Regions from separate parts of the Lysinibacillus sp. FSL L8-0126 genome, predicted to be linked through region 1. Evidence: riboswitches for the same ligand, from Rfam matches in the RefSeq annotation. Region 1 holds a riboswitch; each other region holds the start of a gene.
The links. A riboswitch is a leader RNA that binds a small molecule or an ion and turns the genes downstream of it on or off. The one in region 1 is predicted to bind S-adenosylmethionine.
Positions count from the first base shown of each region.

Region 2: linked by a shared signal. The riboswitch ahead of MHI34_RS05065 (O-acetylhomoserine aminocarboxypropyltransferase/cysteine synthase family protein) and the one ahead of MHI34_RS08820 (cyclase family protein) in region 1 are both predicted to bind S-adenosylmethionine.
Region 3: linked by a shared signal. The riboswitch ahead of metK (methionine adenosyltransferase) and the one ahead of MHI34_RS08820 (cyclase family protein) in region 1 are both predicted to bind S-adenosylmethionine.
Region 4: linked by a shared signal. The riboswitch ahead of MHI34_RS21640 (YezD family protein) and the one ahead of MHI34_RS08820 (cyclase family protein) in region 1 are both predicted to bind S-adenosylmethionine.

Region 1 is NZ_CP152028.1:1,808,505-1,813,202, reverse strand. Features, by position in the region: gene MHI34_RS08830 (helix-turn-helix domain-containing protein) at 1-937, shown strand, start outside; gene MHI34_RS08825 (hypothetical protein) at 1,061-1,459, shown strand; SAM riboswitch class I at 1,555-1,661, shown strand; gene MHI34_RS08820 (cyclase family protein) at 1,750-2,487, shown strand; gene MHI34_RS08815 (DedA family protein) at 2,530-3,126, opposite strand; partial or broken gene MHI34_RS08810 (Cof-type HAD-IIB family hydrolase) at 3,227-4,000, opposite strand; gene MHI34_RS08805 (DUF2225 domain-containing protein) at 4,337-4,698, shown strand, end outside.
Region 2 is NZ_CP152028.1:1,077,329-1,082,026, reverse strand. Features, by position in the region: gene MHI34_RS05075 (DASS family sodium-coupled anion symporter) at 1-1,434, opposite strand, end outside; gene MHI34_RS05070 (glycerol-3-phosphate acyltransferase) at 1,631-2,263, opposite strand; SAM riboswitch class I at 2,419-2,532, shown strand; gene MHI34_RS05065 (O-acetylhomoserine aminocarboxypropyltransferase/cysteine synthase family protein) at 2,644-3,945, shown strand; gene MHI34_RS05060 (hypothetical protein) at 4,282-4,668, shown strand.
Region 3 is NZ_CP152028.1:2,638,844-2,643,541, forward strand. Features, by position in the region: gene pckA (phosphoenolpyruvate carboxykinase (ATP)) at 1-1,301, opposite strand, end outside; SAM riboswitch class I at 1,691-1,809, shown strand; gene metK (methionine adenosyltransferase) at 2,067-3,263, shown strand; gene MHI34_RS13075 (gamma carbonic anhydrase family protein) at 3,441-3,953, opposite strand; gene MHI34_RS13080 (alpha/beta hydrolase) at 4,088-4,698, shown strand, end outside.
Region 4 is NZ_CP152028.1:4,445,775-4,450,472, forward strand. Features, by position in the region: gene MHI34_RS21625 (cold-shock protein) at 1-135, shown strand, start outside; gene MHI34_RS21630 (VOC family protein) at 240-1,025, opposite strand; gene MHI34_RS21635 (flavin reductase family protein) at 1,184-1,669, shown strand; gene MHI34_RS21640 (YezD family protein) at 1,752-1,907, opposite strand; SAM riboswitch class I at 1,977-2,073, opposite strand; gene MHI34_RS21645 (phosphopantothenoylcysteine decarboxylase) at 2,283-2,957, opposite strand; gene MHI34_RS21650 (LysR family transcriptional regulator) at 3,032-3,910, opposite strand; gene MHI34_RS21655 (DMT family transporter) at 4,045-4,698, shown strand, end outside.

The sequences.
Region 1 (4,698 bases):
TGAAAAAGCCAAGCAATTATTAATGACAACAAATGATCGGGTATTTGAAATTAGTCAGTCTATCGGATTTAATAATGAGTATTATTTCAATCGTCGTTTTAAAGAACATGTCGGCATCTCTCCAGGACAATATAGAAGAAACCAAAGCAGCAATCTACGTGTATTTGCACCATTCTTAGAAGACTTCTTTGTCGCCCTTGGGATTACACCAATTGCTCAATTCAGTCATCCAAAATGGGGAAAACAAGACTATTTAGGTCTTCAAGAAGTGCCTGATATCGATGTACAAAATGGAGAAATGGATCGACTCCTTCACTATAAACCAACATTAATTATGCTAGATGCAGGTATAGAGCGATGGGAATCCTGTCATCATTTAAATGAAGTAGCTCCCATCTGTCATATCTCACATCCTGGAGAGAACTGGCAGTCTACTTTGTTTAAGATTGCTGATTTAACAGGAAAAACCGCCTTGATGCAAGACGTGATCCTACAATATGAGGATAAGGTACAGCAAGCAAAAGGAATTCTTAGTAAATCCGTTTATGGGCAAAGTGTGGCATTTCTCCGCATTTCAGCTATTGGCATTACTCTATATGCGGGTCCTGAATGTGGCTATACGGGGCCAATTTTATATCGTGACCTCGGTTTAATGCCACATCCACTTGTCTGGAGTATTCCGCACAATCAACGTAAAGCACCACTGACATTTGATCAATTGCTGCAATTAGATGCGGATCATTTATTTATTACTTTTGATAAACAACATTCCATTTACGAGAACGAGGAGCGTACGATTTTAAAAACTTCTATGTGGAAAAATCTAGCTGCAGTTAAAACCAACTGTGTATATGAAGTGGATTTTTTAACATGGATGAATTACGGTATTCTGTCTCATAGTAAAAAAATTGATGATGTCTTACATGTTCTCGGCTAAAAGAGGAAGCTCACTTTGGCTTCCTTTTTAAATGATTAGGACAGACATTGCACTGCAAAATAACACCTAAAGACGTTTAGCTACATAAGATAAGATATCAGCTATAGGATAGGAGGAATTACATTGTATTACAATCCTTATCCGTACTTTGTTCATCCTTATCATTACCCAACGTCGCCACTTGCCCAGCAGCTTGCCGTTAGACCTATTCCTCAACATTTGGCAATGCCGAACACTACCCCCTTTCCACCTGTCGACACACATAAATTAAAAATGTCAGCTACACGGATAAAGGCGATCATGCAACAGGCTCAATTGCTTACGGATAAAATTGATAGCTCTCAACAATTTGCACATGATCTAATGAATGCTGCACAGCTTTCAAATAAAACAGAGGTTGATAAATTAATCACATCAACAGGCATTACGATGAAATTTGATGCAAATTATACACCAGACAATTTCAGAATACGTCTTATGGATAATGGTTGTTGTGGCATAACCATAAATTTAAGTTGGTAAAAAAATTTACCCTTATATCTCTATCGAACTTGTAAACTATAAAATTCTATGCTAAAGTGTTTTTATTATTATTTCTGAAAATTCTTATATCACTTTTCTTATCGAGAGAGACGGAGGGATTGGCCCGATGAAGTCTCAGCAACCAGCTCAACAGTATGGTGCTAATTCCAATTGGCAAAATTTTAAGCCTGAAAGATGAGAAGAAGAACTACCGTTGCTTATTCTGGAGTCCTCTTCTAAGGGGACTCTTTTTTATGTTCTACTAATTTTAACAGAAAGCAGTGAAATCAATGTCAAACCAACTTTTACAAGCATTACAATTATTAAAATCAAAACAATGGGTTGATTTAACACATACATTCGGCCCTAATTCCCCACATTTTTTTATGTTTGAAGATGCTAAATTTGAAACATTATTCTCTCATGATGACGGGTTCTTCGCACAACAATTCACGTTCCCAGGACAATATGGCACACATATCGACCCACCCATTCATTTTGTGCGAGACTCCCGCTATCTAGAAGAATTAGAACTAAAAGAACTAGTTCTTCCTCTTGTCGTCATTGATAAATCACGAGAAGCTGCTAACAATCATGACTTCTCGCTAAGTGTGCAAGATATTTTTGATTTTGAAGCACAACATGGAGTAATTGAAGCAGGTACCTTTGTAGCGCTACGTACAGATTGGAGTAAGCGCTGGCCAGATAAAGAGGCATTTAGTAACCAAGATATGGATGGACATAACCATATACCAGGCTGGGGCTTAGAGGCATTACAATTTTTATTGAAGGAACGTCAAATAAGTGCACTTGGCCATGAAACATTTGATACTGATTCAGCCGCTGATTTTCACAAAAATGGTAAGCTAGATGGCGAATACTTCGTGCTTGAACAAAACATCTATCAAATTGAGTTGATGACGAACTTGGACAAGCTACCTGCGAAGGGGGCAATTATCTTCAATATCGTCCCTAAGCCTGAAAAGGCATCTGGATTCCCTGTACGCTCATTTGCTATTTTGCCATAACACAAAGGTCTGTACGATTCATATGTTGAATCATACAGACCTTTATTTTCGTATATTTCTTTTTTTGAATAGATAGTAAACGATGAGCATTACGAGGCCAAACAATAGGATAAGATAAATACTATAATGGGATAAATAATAACCAACAAACCGCCACTTCTCCCCAAGCATCCTCCCTAACGTTATAAATGTGAAAGTCCAGATAAATGCCCCTGTATAGGCAAAAAAAGCAAACTTTCTATATGGATAATTATTAATTGCCGCAATATAGGCTGTCAGATGCCGTACACCAGGTATAAAATAGCCTATTAATAATAAAGTTGGCCCAATTTTAGTAAACAGTTGTTTTGTAAAATCAATTTTTTGCTCCGTAATATGAATTTTGGGTCCATATTTCTGCAATAATGGTAAGCCAAAACGATAGCCGATATAGTAGCTTAAGGTAATACCGCCAACTGCACCAATCATTGCACTTACTAAAGCGGGAATGTGTTCAAGGCTTTCTATATAAACACTGTAGCCAACATATGTTAGAAAGACCTCATCAGGTAGTGGCAACCCAACAATTCCTCCAATTAGGATCACGATAATACCCAAATACCCGTAATGTTCAATTAGAGATTGCACATGATGTGCCATATAACACCCCACCCAAAATTTATTAAAACGCATTGATTAACAAGTTCCTTCAATAGATCTAAGAGAACCTGAAGCATCGACTTTAAGACCTTCAGCAGCTTTATATCATTTGAAACTGCCGTAAAGCAAAGTCAATACCACCTTCAGTGGAACTCTTTGTAACAAAATTCGCAACTGCTTTTAGAGCTGCGCTACCATTTCCCATAGCGATACCTAGCCCTACATGCTCTAACATATCAATATCATTATCCCCACCTCCAAAAGCAATAGCATTCTCAGGACCAATGTTAAAATGGTCTAGTACCGCTTCAACAGCTATCGATTTGGCAACATCCTGCTGTAATACATTCACAATATAAGGATGCTATCGCTGCCAAAATATATGCGGAAATTGGCTAGCATATCTTTTTTCAGCCTCCTCATCTGCATATAGACACATGAGAAAAACTTCTTCATCCACAATTTTTTCATTCACAACCGGAAAATTTCGTAAAGATAGAGTTGCCTGCATCGCATTGAAAGCAGCTGGATGCTGAATGCCATTCATCGATAGTTGCTCTGTAAAAAATGTGAGGCTATGCTGCTGTTCACGTGCAAAAGCTTGTACATTTTGAACAATATCTTTAGCAATAGGTGTTTTATGTATGATTAAATCCTTGTGTTTCACATATGCCCCATTTGCTGTAATAAAGGTTTCAATCCCTAGCGCTTGTATCTCCTGACACATCGATAAAGGTCTTCCTGTAGCCGCTACAAGGTGAATTCCTCTCTCCTGCAAAAGTTGAATGGCCTTCTTTGTGCTTTCTTCCACACAGCCATCCTCGTAATTAATCAGTGTTCCATCCATATCAAAAAATATGATATTATAATTCATCTTAAGCCGCCTTTATAAAACAGTACTTTAGAATCACAAACATTTAATTCATTCCTTATACTTAATGAAAAGTATGAAAGTATTTTGACAAACTTTCAGCAAACTCTATAACTTACATTAACAGCACCGATAAATACTATTACAAGCATAGATTTAATGACAATTAACTATAAAACAGATGAATATTTTTATTTTAATAATTCTAAAGGAGTATACCAAAGAACACAGAATTGTTAAAATAAAAGATATCTACTTAAATACATTGAACGATAAACATTTACGTATAAATAGAGCAAAAGAAACAAAATTTTAGAGCCTGCAAAGGAGTTGATTCTTATGGCATTTAACATTTACTACTATGAAAGTAGTGTAGATTGTAAATTTTGCAAAAAGCATTTTACAACTTATAAAGTACGCCCTAATCGATATAAAATCATCGAGGAGCAAACAGATTTCATGCCTGTTTATGATGGCTTAAATCCTTTGCTGTATGAGGTTGCTGTTTGTCCCCATTGCGGCTATGCCTACCATAAGTCTATGACACGGACATATGGACCTTTCATGCAACTCATTGATGAAATTTACATTAAAGAGCTCCAGAAGCCGATGGATATTTGTCAGGAACGTACAATCGATGATGCCATTGTCAGTTTTAAGCTTGCTTATTTGGTATCACGTGCTTCCATGGAGGAATCCCT
Region 2 (4,698 bases), 730 kb from region 1:
TAGAAGGAAGCCGATAATCGTTAATGGAATACCAGATTTCAAGAAATCCTTTGTTGTAAATGCTCCTGTCCCATAGGCAAGCATATTTTGTGGTGCGCTAATTGGTAATAGGAAGCCAAAACTTATGACGAATTGTTGCACGATGACAAAGCCAACTTGATCAACATTCGTTGTTAATGTAGAGGCTAGTACGATGAATACAGGTATCAGTGCAGAGGCTAAGCTTGTTGCACTTGCAAAGCCTAAATGAATTAAAATATTAAATAATGTTACGAGTGCGATGGTTGCTAGTATTGGCATCGTATCTAGCCCAAGTGAACCAAATACTTTATCGGATAACCATGATGCACCTTCCGTCTTAAGTAAAATGGTTCCTAGCATAATACCTACGGCAAAGACGATAATTGTCCCCCACGGGATATGAGGTTCAACTTCCTTCCATGAATAAACACCGATTTTAGGCATTAATAAAATAGCGATGGCAATAATTGTGACTGTAGTTGTGTCAAAGGGATGCAATTTCCCTTCAGTTGCCCAGAAAAATAGCAAAACGATTGATGTTATGATTAAGCGAATTTCAGGAGCCTTCAATGGGCCAAGCTCTGAAAGCTGTTTTTTGATGACCTCTTTACCACCTTCGATATTGCTAGTCTCAGGCTTAATTAAAGCGATCATAATGAAAAATAGAGCTACAGACATAATGATTGAGAAGGGGGCAGCATAGAGCAACCAAGCACCCCAGGAGATATCCACATTAAATTGTTCCTGAATAAAGTTTAAAGCGACCATATTTTGAGCTGCTGCTGTCTTGATACCGATATTCCAAATGGAAACGGCTTGTACCGAAGTAATAACAAGTAAAGCGGCGAGTCGACTATCGCGTGGTAAACCAAATGCTGCGACCATCCCTAGCAATATTGGTACGACTGCGCCTGCACGTGCTGTGGCAGAAGGAACAAAAAAAGCGAGGGCTATAGAAACTAAAATGGCGCCGAATACGATAGCTTTTGTTTTTGTTCCTACAAGTGAAAGGATCCAGAGAGCAAGCCGTTTATGTAAGTTGGTAATTTGCATGGCTGCTGCTAAAAAAAGAGCTGCTGCTACTAATGCGACAGCGGAATTACTAAATCCACTTAAGGATAATTTTAAAGCGCCAGCAGTTCCTAATTCTGTAGCAGGATCGTCCATTGATGGAGCGAGCCCTAGTAGAACAGTTACAAGTGCAATGATCATGGCTGAGCTAACGGGATAGGACACGGCCTCTGTTACCCATAGGATGACTGCGAATGCTAAGATGGCTAAAGCTCGTTGTCCAGCAATCGGTAAGTCACCGTTATTAGGTAAAAAAGTAATGATGATTAGTAAAGCAAAGGCCAAGCCAATCCATAGTGGCTTTAAATTCCGTTTCGTAGCTGTTTGATTGGGTGAAGACATATTTTCTCATCCTTTCTACGATAAATATGACGATTATTATCCATAACATCGGTTAGTAAAATGTTTTATTAAGATAAGAACTTGTCTATTTTATTGTAAAAAAATAAGTATGCAGAATAGCTGCTTTTTACAGCGATATAAGTAGATAAAGAGAAAATATACGGTCATAAAAAATACAAAAATATCCATTGTAATATTATTTCTTTTTCTTAAATGCAGACGTTACTTTAGGCTCTGTACCCTTCACTAATCGTTGGATATTTTCGATGTGCAGGATAATAGCTATGCCAAAAAGAAGGACAGCAATTATAGTTGGGCCAATTCCAGGAATCCATAAATATGTTGCCGTACAAAAAACGAGATAAAACTCTAGAACACCGACAATTAAATAGTTAGTTGCAAAGGATAAAATGACAAATAAAATAAGTGCAAATAAACCAATCTTCCAATCTACAGCAAGTAGAATTCCAATAATAGAGGCAGTTCCTTTCCCACCATTGAAGCCCATATAAAATGGGAAATTATGACCCAAAATAACCCCTGCAGCAATAATGTAGGTCAGGAGCCATATTTCTCCTTCGGTTAAATGCGGAGCATCTGCTAAATAAAAGTGTGCACCGATAATAGCTACAACGCCTTTGCCAATATCGATTAGGGCTACTAAAACGCCATATTTCCAGCCGAGGGAAAGTGTAGCATTAGAGGCACCTGCATTGCCATGGCCAGCTTTTTTTAAATCAACCCCCGATAAAAATTGTGCCACTTTAGAGCCGTGAATACAGCCAATTAAATATCCAACTAAGAGAAAAATGATCACGGCTTTTACCATAAAAATACTCCTTTCAAATTTTTTTCTAAATTAGTGTATGCGTTCATATTACGTATAAGAGCTGACAGAAGTTTCGGAAAAAATAAAATTTACATATTGACAGAAAAAAACTCTATGTTTATACTGTGTTACAACGATGGAAATTGAATCTCATACTCTTATCAAGAGCGGCGGAGGGATAGGCCCTATGATGCCCAGCAACCAGTAAGTGATGAACTTACTAAGGTGCTAATTCCTACAGATTCTTACTTGGATCTGGCAGATAAGGGGAGGAAAACTTGCAACCGCAACCCTCTTCTTAACAGGAGAGGGTTTTGTTTTCTACACATAAATCCTCCTCATCTCCGGTACCATCGTAAAAAAATAATTGGAGGTACACAATGACAAATTTTAAACCAGAAACATTGCTGTTACATGGTGGTCAAGAGCCAGACCCAGTGACGGGCTCTAGAACAGTTCCTGTCTATCGCTCAACTGCTTTCGTATTTAAGGACACTGCTCATGCGCAACGTCTTTTTGCCTTAGAGGAAGCGGGGAACATTTACACACGGATTACAAATCCGACAGTGGATGTTTTTGAAAAGCGTGTGGCCTTATTGGAAGGTGGAACAGCAGCAGTAGCACTTTCATCTGGTGCAGCAGCTATCGCATTTTCCATTTTAAATCTAGCTGGAGCAGGCGATGAAATAGTAGCAGGTAGTTCTTTATATGGTGGTACGTATAATTTATTGGCTAACACATTACCGAAGTATGGCATTAAAACAATTTTTGTAGATGAAACAAACCCAGAGAATTTTAAGGCTGCGATTACCGATAAAACGAAAGCTGTCTTCGCTGAAATTTATGGTAATCCAAGTTTAAAAGTTTTAGATATTGAAGCAGTAGCTAAGATTGCACATGCTAACAGTTTACCATTAATTATCGATAGTACATTTGCTTCTCCTTATGGTTCCACACCAATTGAATACGGTGCAGATATTGTTGTTCACTCCGCGACTAAATGGATAGGTGGTCATGGTACAACTTTAGGTGGGGTTGTTGTAGACGCTGGTAAGTTTGATTGGACTAGTGGACGATTCCCTGGATTTACGGAACCAGATGCTTCTTACCATGGATTACGTTACGGAATTGATACAGCTTCTGCTGCTTTTGCTACGAAGCTACGCGTACAGTTGTTACGTGACTTCGGTCCAACATTAAGTGCTGACGCAGCGTTTAATTTACTACAAGGTTTAGAAACGCTTCATTTGCGTATCCCTAAACACAATGAAAATGCGTTGGCGGTTGCTGAATATTTACGAAACCACCCATCTGTGGAGTATGTAAACTATAATGGCCTAGAAGATTTTGCGACACATGATTTGGCGAGAAAATACTTGAAAAATGGCTTCGGTTCTGTGCTTACATTTGGCATTAAAGGTGGACGTGAGGCTGGTCGAAAGCTAATTGATAGCGTGAAGCTGTTTTCACATGTAGCAAATGTAGGGGATGCCAAATCGCTCATTATTCACCCAGCATCTACTACACATCAGCAATTATCAACAGATGAATTAATTCAAGCTGGCGTAACCGAGTCGCTCATTCGCTTATCCATCGGTTTAGAGGCAGTAGAGGATATTATTGCTGATTTAGAACAAGCCATTACGCTTGCCACAACAACTGAACAAACTGTAGAAGCTTAAGTTTTAGAACGCAAGGGAGGATGTTGTAGAGTTTACGTATTTTCTCATTCGAATTGCCTCATTTGGCATTGCGTCAAACGTTGCTACATCAACCAAGTATAAAATCCATCAATTATCAGAACTTTTTTAAAAATAATACCAAGTATTTTTATGTGTATTATTGACTTAATTAATTCCATGTTATATACTAGGGAATAAGTTAAGAATACGAAAATTCTTGTTATAAGGTAAATGTTTTCATAAGTGCTCCCCCCACTTTTGAATATATAGAAGAAGAGTGGTCGCATAGCCAGTGACTGCTCTTCCAAAAAAACTGATGATAAAGGAGTGTTTAAAATGGGTAATATCTATAGTGCACAAAACATTGCATCCTATCTAATTTATGAGCTGAATGAAGGTCATGTCTTTGTCAACAATCAATCCATTCAACACTTACTTACATCAGTCGATAAAAAATGGAAGCAAGTCTTTGGTCATACAGCATTTCAAGAGTATGTTGTGGCTGAAGAGGAGGGCTACACTGTAAAGGAAGTTTTTGAGGCATATGAACATTACGGTGTGAGCCATATTGCACTTCCTGCAACAGAGCTTTACTTAAAATACGGTACATTTCAATTAGTGAAACGTACGTATGCAATACCAAATTTTACAGAAGAAGAAATTAGTCTTGTTCAACAAGCTTTAACACATTATCGTTATCAATTGCTTTCAAAAGCAAGTTGAAATCCCCCATATATTAAAGCTCATTCTCTG
Region 3 (4,698 bases), 830 kb from region 1:
CCATATTCGCCACCAGTCCAACCAGTGTTCACTAGGAATACTTGTGCACCATGCTCGTCAATTTTTTGACCTAACATTTCTGCGTACACTGTTGCTGGAAGTGGAAGGAATGGAGAACCGAAGCAAGTAGAGAATACTGGTTCTGGCTCTGTTACACCGCGTTCAGTTCCAGCAAGCTTAGAAGTGAAACCGCTTAGGAAGTGATACATTGCTTGCTCTTTTGTTAATTTACTGATTGGAGGTAATACGCCAAACGCATCAGCTGTTAGGAAGATGATTGTTTTTGGATGACCTGCAACAGAAGGATCAACAATATTTTCGATGTATTGGATTGGATAAGCTACACGTGTATTTTCTGTTAATGAACCATCATCATAGTCACAAATACGAGTTTCTGGATCAACAGCTACGTTTTCTAAAACAGAACCGAAGCGGATTGCATTGTAGATTTCTGGTTCTTTCTCAGCAGAAAGGTTGATTGTTTTTGCATAGCAGCCACCCTCAATGTTGAATACACCATTATCAGACCAGCCGTGTTCATCGTCACCAATTAGCTTACGATCTGGATCAGCGGATAATGTCGTTTTACCAGTACCAGATAGACCGAAGAATAATGCCACATCGCCAGCTTCACCAACGTTTGCTGAACAGTGCATTGAAAGGATACCTTGCTGTGGTAATAAGTAGTTCATGATACCAAAAATAGATTTTTTCATTTCACCAGCATATTCAGTACCACCGATTAAGATCATTTTCTTTTCAAGTGATACTATGATGAAAGTTTCAGAAGCAGTACCATCAACTGCAGGGTCTGCTTTAAAGTTAGGAGCAGAGATGACAGTGAAGTCTGCAACATGAGAAGCTAATTCTTCTTCAGTTGGACGGATAAATAATTGATGAGCAAAAAGGTTGTGCCAAGCGTATTCATTAATTACTTGGATGCTTAATTGTGAATCTTTGTCAGCACCTGCGAAGCCTTTAAATACGAATAACTCGTCACGTTCTTTTAAATATTTTATTACTTTTACATATAAGTTATCGAACACTTCAGAAGAAATCGGTTGGTTGACTTTACCCCAGTCAATTTGATCTTTTGTGCTTTCTTCTTCTACCGTATATTTATCTTTAGGTGAACGACCAGTGTATTTGCCAGTTTCTGCACGAACTGCGCCATCTACTGTTAACATTGCTTCACCACGAGATGTAGCTTTTTCTGCTAATTGTGGTACTGAAAGTTGAACATTAATGTTACCGCCGTTTAATAATTCCTTCAGTTCGTTTGCAATTTCTACTGAATTCATCGATTAAATACCATCCTTTTTTATAGTATTCCCTTGATTTAGAGGGATTTTTTCTTAATTTCAAAAATAGTATAACACAATTGCTTAAATAATCTATACTAATTAAGAAATTATTTTAGAGTTTTTATCACTTTTCAATAAACTGACAAAAAATAATGTTTTTCGAGTAGAATCCGATCAATCCTACTGTAATTAGGCGCAAAAATTGAGCCACACATATGTTACCACAAGTAGCTAGGTATGTTGTAGGGATTAATTTGCTTCTATTTACATCATCATCCAAGTATGAAAAGTTTTTGTGTAATCAGTTCCTTCCTTTCTATACAGTAATACATAAGAAAATATTTGACAACGTTCAACCTTTTCAGTAACATGAAAATGAACGGATACTCTTATCCCGAGCTGGTGGAGGGTCAGGCCCTGTGAAACCCGGCAACCTGCATGTTTTATTTCACAGCATGCGTTGGTGCCAACCTGATGCAAGGGAACATCCCTTGAACGATAAGAGTGAAAGGTTACGAAGTCATTATTCCTTTCCTCATGTGCAGTAACGTGAGTAAAGGATTTTTTTATTGCTAAAAAAGAATGTAAAGGTAAGTATATGTAGTTCTTTCCTTATTATAATGACAGATCTTTCGAAATCCTCGTGTTAAAAGCAGCAGTAACGGCTTGAGAGTTCAATCCTTAGGAGCGGACTTGACATGGGTAATGAGTACCGTATTCATACACAACTACTTTTTGTAAGAGTAATAGGAGGAAAACCAAATGACAAACCGTCGACTGTTTACATCAGAGAGTGTAACAGAAGGACATCCAGATAAGATTTGTGATCAAATCTCGGATGCCATTTTAGATGCTATTTTAGCAGAAGATCCAAATGCACGTGTAGCGTGTGAAACAACTGTCACAACAGGATTAGTATTAGTAGCAGGAGAAATAACTACTTCTACTTACGTTGATATTAAAGGTATCGTTCGTGATACTGTAGCAGAAATTGGCTATACACGTGGTAAATATGGCTTTGATGCTGAAAATCTAGCGGTGCTTGTAGCTATTGGCGAACAATCGCCTGATATTGCACAAGGTGTTGACCAAGCTTTAGAGGCTCGTGAAGGCTCTATGACAGATGCTGATATTGAAGCAATTGGTGCTGGTGACCAAGGTCTAATGTTTGGTTATGCATGTAATGAAACACCTGAACTAATGCCATTGCCAATCAGCTTAGCACATAAATTAGCACGCCGATTAACAGAAGTTCGTAAATCAGGTGAATTAGCGTATTTACGTCCTGATGGAAAAACACAAGTAACGATTGAATATGATGACAATAATGTACCTGTGCGAGTGGATACAATTGTTATTTCAACACAACATGATGAAGAAGCAACACTTGAACAAATTCAAGCTGATCTGAAAGAATTTGTTATTGCACCCGTTGTGCCAAGTGAATTATTAGATGCAAACACGAAATACTTTATTAACCCGACTGGCCGTTTTGTTATCGGTGGACCTAAAGGGGACGCTGGTTTAACAGGACGTAAAATCATTGTTGATACATACGGTGGTTATGCACGTCACGGTGGTGGCGCATTCTCTGGTAAGGATGCAACAAAGGTAGACCGTTCAGCGGCTTATGCGGCACGTTATGTAGCAAAAAACATTGTAGCAGCTGGCTTGGCAGAACGCGCTGAGGTACAACTTGCCTATGCGATTGGTGTGGCTCAACCAGTTTCCATTGCGGTTGACACATTTGGTACAGGTAAAGTGAAAGAAAGCGCAATCGTAGAGTGGGTACGTGAGCTATTTGATTTACGTCCAGCAGGTATTATTAAAATGCTAGATTTACGTCGTCCGATTTATAAACAAACGGCAGCTTATGGTCATTTTGGTCGTACAGATTTAAATGTACCATGGGAACAAATCGATAAAGCAGATGCTCTACGAGAAAAGGCACATCTATAAACTATTGAGCTAAAGTAATGAAGACATTAGAAAATTATTCTAATGTATTAAAAAGGAAAGGGGCAATATTGTCCCCTTTGTTTTACAAAAAATCCCTCGCTACGATCCGTGAACATTTTGGTTACACGGAAATGCGAGGTATTTTTTTCGTTAATATTGAATTTTTGTGTATATTGTTTACTTCTGAAGGGATTTATAATATTGTCCTTTTTCTGCATATTCGCGCACGATACGTTCCATATCCTCTTTATCTTCTGCATTTAATTCACGGACTACTTTTGCCGGACGACCTAATGCTAAACTATTCGGAGGAATGACTTTACCAGGAGGTACTAGGCTTCCTGCCCCAATAAATGCACCCTCTCCAATCTCTGCCCCGTCTAATATAATGGAGCCCATACCAATTAAAGCATTTTTGCGAATTGTACAGCTATGTAAAGTGACTTGGTGTCCAACTGTTACCTCATCTTCAATAATTAGCGGAAATTTTGGGCTTTGATGTAAGCAACAAAGATCTTGGATACTGACACGTTTCCCAATAATGGTTGGGGAAACATCACCACGAATGACCGTATTAAACCAAATGGTTGTTTCAGCACCAATTGTTACGTCGCCCGTAACAGTTGCGTAATCAGCAATGAAGACAGATGGATCGATCTTTGGCATTTTATCTTTAAATGGATAAATCATGAAAATCGCCTCAATTCTTTCTATAATGTAGTATTATCGTATCAAATACGCAACTTTATGGAAATATAAAATTAAAATGAGCTATTTATTTCGATATAATCAATGTGTAATTATTTTTTAGGAGGACTATGTGAATGTGGAAATGGGAAGCTGAAGGACAAGCAAAGGCTGTGATTGCTATAGTTCATGGTGCATATGAAAATCACCGATGGTATGCATGGCTGATAGAGAAATTAAGATTGGAAGGCTTCCACATAGTCATGGGAGATTTACCTAATCATGGCGTGAATGCAAGGTTTGCTCGTGTCCATGATGAGGACTTCAAATTGTACAATAAATATACAAGAAATCTGATTGAGAATGCTTTTTCATATAATTTACCAACTTTTGTAATAGGACATGGGCTTGGAGCAACGTTAGTTCTTCACACAATGCAAAAGAAGCAATATGAATGTGCAGGGATTATTTTGACATCACCGTGGCTGCAATTAAAGCTTTTACCAGGTAAATTATCAAATGCTTTAACGAGTCTAAGTGCATTGACTGCAAATGTTAAAATGACTCACAATATTTCATATGAGAACCTTACACGCAATGTTGAAGGTAGGGACGAAATGAAAGATGAGGTACCATTCATGTCAGTCGTTTCAGTGAAATGGTATCGAGAGCTTCAGCAGATGATGAAAAATTTAGTGATGCTTCCAAAAGGTGAATTTCCGAATATGCCTATGCTCATTATGACAGC
Region 4 (4,698 bases), 2.1 Mb from region 1:
GGAGAAGATGTATTTGTACATTTTACGGGCATCCAGGAGGAAGGCTTCCGTACACTTGAAGAAGGTCAGAAGGTGTCATTTGATGTTGTGGAAGGCAATCGAGGACCCCAGGCATCAAATGTTGTAAAATTATAAGCTCCAAAATTGAAAGTGGATGAGGTAGATGAATAGTGCTCAATCCGCTTTTTGACATGTTTGCACATAAAAATCCACTTCAACTGTTGAAGTGGATTTTTAATTTATCTATTAATCCAATAAAAAGCACCTGGACAAACTAATGTTTCCTTTGTTCGGTGTGGATCTTTCAATGTTACACCGATGGGTCCTTCCTTTAAATGCCCTAGCGTCATGGCAGATGCTGCCGCCTCCTCATAAAAATCCAAGCGCATATTTGGTAGCTGTAGTGACACAAATTGCTCATGCTGCTCGGAATCGGGTAGCTGTAATACCTTTTGCCAAAGCTGAACCGTCTCCTCCACATCCTTGACAAAAAACTGAATAGATTCCATTGTGATGGCTTGGTTTTCATCGATTGCACCACTAGCTTTTAATTGTGCCAAACGTTCCTCATCTTCATCTGCCCATTCAATTAAGAATGGAAAATCCAATGAAAGGTTGGGCATGCCAAAATGCAATAGCTTCCATTCTAGTGTCGTGCCATCTGGTCTTGTTCGGCTACAAGCATCGGGACCATATACTTCAAAGCCCAATGCACGCAATCGTTGACCCTCGTCTTCAATATTTTTGGTGCGCAAGGCAATTCGTGAAAATCCTTGGCGCTCACGATCACGTTTAAACGTATAATGTAGGGAATAAGGGTACAAAGCCGCTTGCTCAAATAAATCACGATCATAAATAGCGATTTGTTCAATATAGCTTAAGCCAAAATAGCTTAGCGTATTATAAGTCCCCCACATCGTGTGTTGACCACCGTTCACTGTACGGACATTTCGTTTATTGAAGAAAACCTTTATATTTTCTGGTGATTCTACTTGATGTACCAGATGATCAAAATATAAAGTCATGGCAATTCCCCTTTCTTTCCCCCATTAGCTTTACCTGGATGTTTAATTGATTTAAAATTTACTTAAGAAAAGGAGTTACTATATGGTATGAAAAAAAGTGCAATTTACCTACTAACTCCGTTAACTAATTTATGACTAACTATAAAGAGGTGATTTGAATGACAGATCAAGTAGCTGCTTTTAAATTGGCATTAGGTAACTATCCTACAGGTGTAACGGTTGTGACAGCATGTCATGAAACGAATCCAATTGGCTTAACAGTCAATTCTTTTGCATCTGTTTCCATTGACCCACTACTTATTTTATGGTCACTTGATAAAAAATCTCAGCTCCATTCTTACTTTATGGGTGCGGAAAAATTCGCTGTCAATATTTTAGCGAGTAATCAAGAGCATTTATGTACATTATTTGCAAGTAAAGTCCCGGATCGCTTTGCTCAAGCTAAATGGTCTACTTCTACTTTTGGGCTACCGATTTTACATGATACAGCAGCTATTTTACAATGTAAATCATTTCAGCAAATAGATGCAGGCGATCATACTATTTTTATTGGGCAAGTGCTAGACATTACAAATTCTCAAAAAGAACCCCTTCTCTATCATCGTCGTCATATCGGTCCAATTCCAAAAAGCTTTTATAGCTAATTTCCATAAAAAAGAGCCACTTGTAAGCAATGGAAACCATGCTTATTGGTGGCCTTTTCACATCGTTCAACTGAAATGAGCATTATTTCTTCTGTGGAAATCTCTGCTTTTCAAGCCTATTAATTTGCACAATCACACCATCTTGAATCGTAATATTCACTTCACCAAATTCAAGATTTTGAATTGCCTTAGCAATTGCCTCTAATTTTTTATCATCTACCTTTGCCGATTGAGCCATACGATACACCCCCTCTTTATTCTCCTAGTTGTACAAAAGAGGCCAACGCATCAAACCGATTGATAGCCCCTCCTATCTCTCAGACACCATCTGTTGGATTTGGCACCTATCTTCTCGGTTGCCGAGGCTTCATGGGGCCAAGTCCCTCCACCTCTCTTGATAAGAGTACTGCGTTTCTTGAAAATAATTCTATAATTCTGTTATCCGAATGTCAATATAAAATATTAGAAAACCTAGTTGAATACTTTGTAATAGCATCCTCTCTGTTATAATTCACTCATAATCCTATCGTATTGTATGCTATGTCAGTCTATCTAACCACAATGGCAAAGAAAAAACTGTGTAGAAGTATGACCTTCTCCACAGTTCATCACGTTATTCCCTATGCAAACATTCCATTAAAGTTTGTGCTGTCTGTTGCTTGCCCATCACCTTAATTGGTTGTCCCTCAGCAGGCACGATCCAATGAGGCTCATCTCCGCCATATAAAGACTGCGAGCTATTTGCAACCATAAATTGAGCATGCGCGGCTTCCATACGCAGTCTTGCACGAGCGAGTAAAAAATCCTCATCATTTGTAGCTTCTAGCTTAAAGCCCACTAGCGTTACATTCGGTTGCCAGCCCTTGATTTGCCCTAATACTTTTGGTGCCTTTTTAAAATGGATAATAGGTGGTTCGTCAGAAGGCATTTTCCCCGCTTCCTCCATTAAATTACCGGATTGATCATAAACCTTGTCAATAACCCAATCGGAGCCAGCAGCAGCCATAATAACAATATCGACTTGTTGTAGCTGAACCGCATGACGTACCTTTTCTCCTAAATCCTCAATACCTTCAAATTTTACCAATGTCATTTTGTCGTGGTTTGCTGGAAGCTGTGCAAAGTAGCCATGCATATATATTACATTCGCACCCTTAGCCAATGCGGCCTCTGCTAAATAACAGCCCATTGTCCCTTTTGATAAATTCGTGTGCCCTCGTACACGATCCCATTTTTCAAGTGTTCCCCCACTTGTAATGAGTACGGTTTTGCCTTGTAATGTCCCCATACACTCACCTATTTTCTACAATATATACAAATACTATTTTAACGTAATGTAAGGATGTGCTTCAATAGCCACAATCATAGCGTACTATTTTGCTCTTTTAACCAAGCACTTAATATTTCCGCAAATTTCTTGGTAACAGGGGAAGCATGGTGCTTCATCGCAATTCCAATGGTACGGTAGCCTCCTTGCTTTAGCGGGATTGCTTTTAACGTTGATGGTAAATGTTGAATGACCAATTGAGGCAAAATACTAATGCCCAAATGATGGGAAATCATTGAAAGAATCCCTACCTCCTCAGAAAGCTCAAAGCGAATATGGGGCTTTACATGATATTGCTCCAACAGTACCTTTACATCATTTGTCCCTTTATAGGAAGTCATGATAAAAGGCATATCTTCTAGGTCAACAATATCAATTTCTGTCTTATGAAATAAAGGGCTTTTATCTGAAACAATACATAATAAAGGGTCTTGTTGTAATTCCATAAATTGATATTGCTCTGATTTTTGACCATTCAAGAATCCTACTTCGACTTCCCCACTTAGCAGCCATTGTTCAATTTCGTAATAATCTCCCTCTCGTAACTCTACTTGTATCCCTGGAAATTGATGATCCATAATACGAACAATTTCTGGCATCCAATTCGAGGAAATACTTGAAATAACGCCAATTCGAACTTTCCCGCGTGTTACACCCAGTATATGGGCCGCTTCCTGCTGCAATAATTCCTGGGCATCCAGAACCTGACGCATCGCCCTTAGCATGGTCTGCCCCTCACTCGTCAGTGTTACACCTGCACGACTTCGATGAATGAGAGCAAAGCCAAATTCTTTTTCTAAACTAGACACGGCATGGCTCACAGCAGACTGCGTTAGTCCTAGTGCATCCGCTGCTTTTGTAAAGCTTGCTACCTCTGCCACCTTTGTTAAAATCTCATATTTAACTAAGCTCATCCGTCATCCCTCTATATACATGAATTTTTTTAATCCTATTCATTATAAACATTCGTTTTACTAATCACAATACAAGATATATAGTAAATTTTAGTATAAAAACTGTTTTAGTACACAGATGGTAGGTGAACATAATGAGTATCCAAGGAAAAGCAAATGTATTGATGGTTATTGTCACAATGTTTTGGGGACTATCTTATACCTTTATGGTCATGGGGCTTGAAACATTGGCAGTTTATAATGTGGTGGCATTGCGTTGTATCATTGCATTTTTCGTAGCAGGACTTATTTTTTATAAACGGATGATCAAAGTAAATGGTAAAACATTAAAATATGCGGCTATTCAAGGATTTTTATTATTCATTGTGTTCGCGTTAAGTTTATTTGGTTTACAGTCTACTTCTGCCTCAAATGCAGGCTTTATTTTAAGCCTAACCGTAGTATTAGTGCCGATTTTCAGCAGTTTCATTGAAAAAAAATTACCATCGAGAGCCGTTAGCTTTGCGGTCATTTGCACGATGATTGGTATTACAGTCTTAACAGCACATGGCTCATTCACCTTCCATAAAGGGGATTTATTAGTAGCCATTGCAGCACTATGCTATTCCATTTATTTACTACTGAATAGCTCATTTACACGAAATGTTGAATCCATTTCATACGGAATTTATCAGCTCGGCTTTGCTGGTATCTATGCCCTTGTCTTAACATTTATATTTGAAACACCGACATTGCCAAATTCAATGTCATCTTGGCTGGCTATTTTAGGGCTCGGTATCATTTGTAGT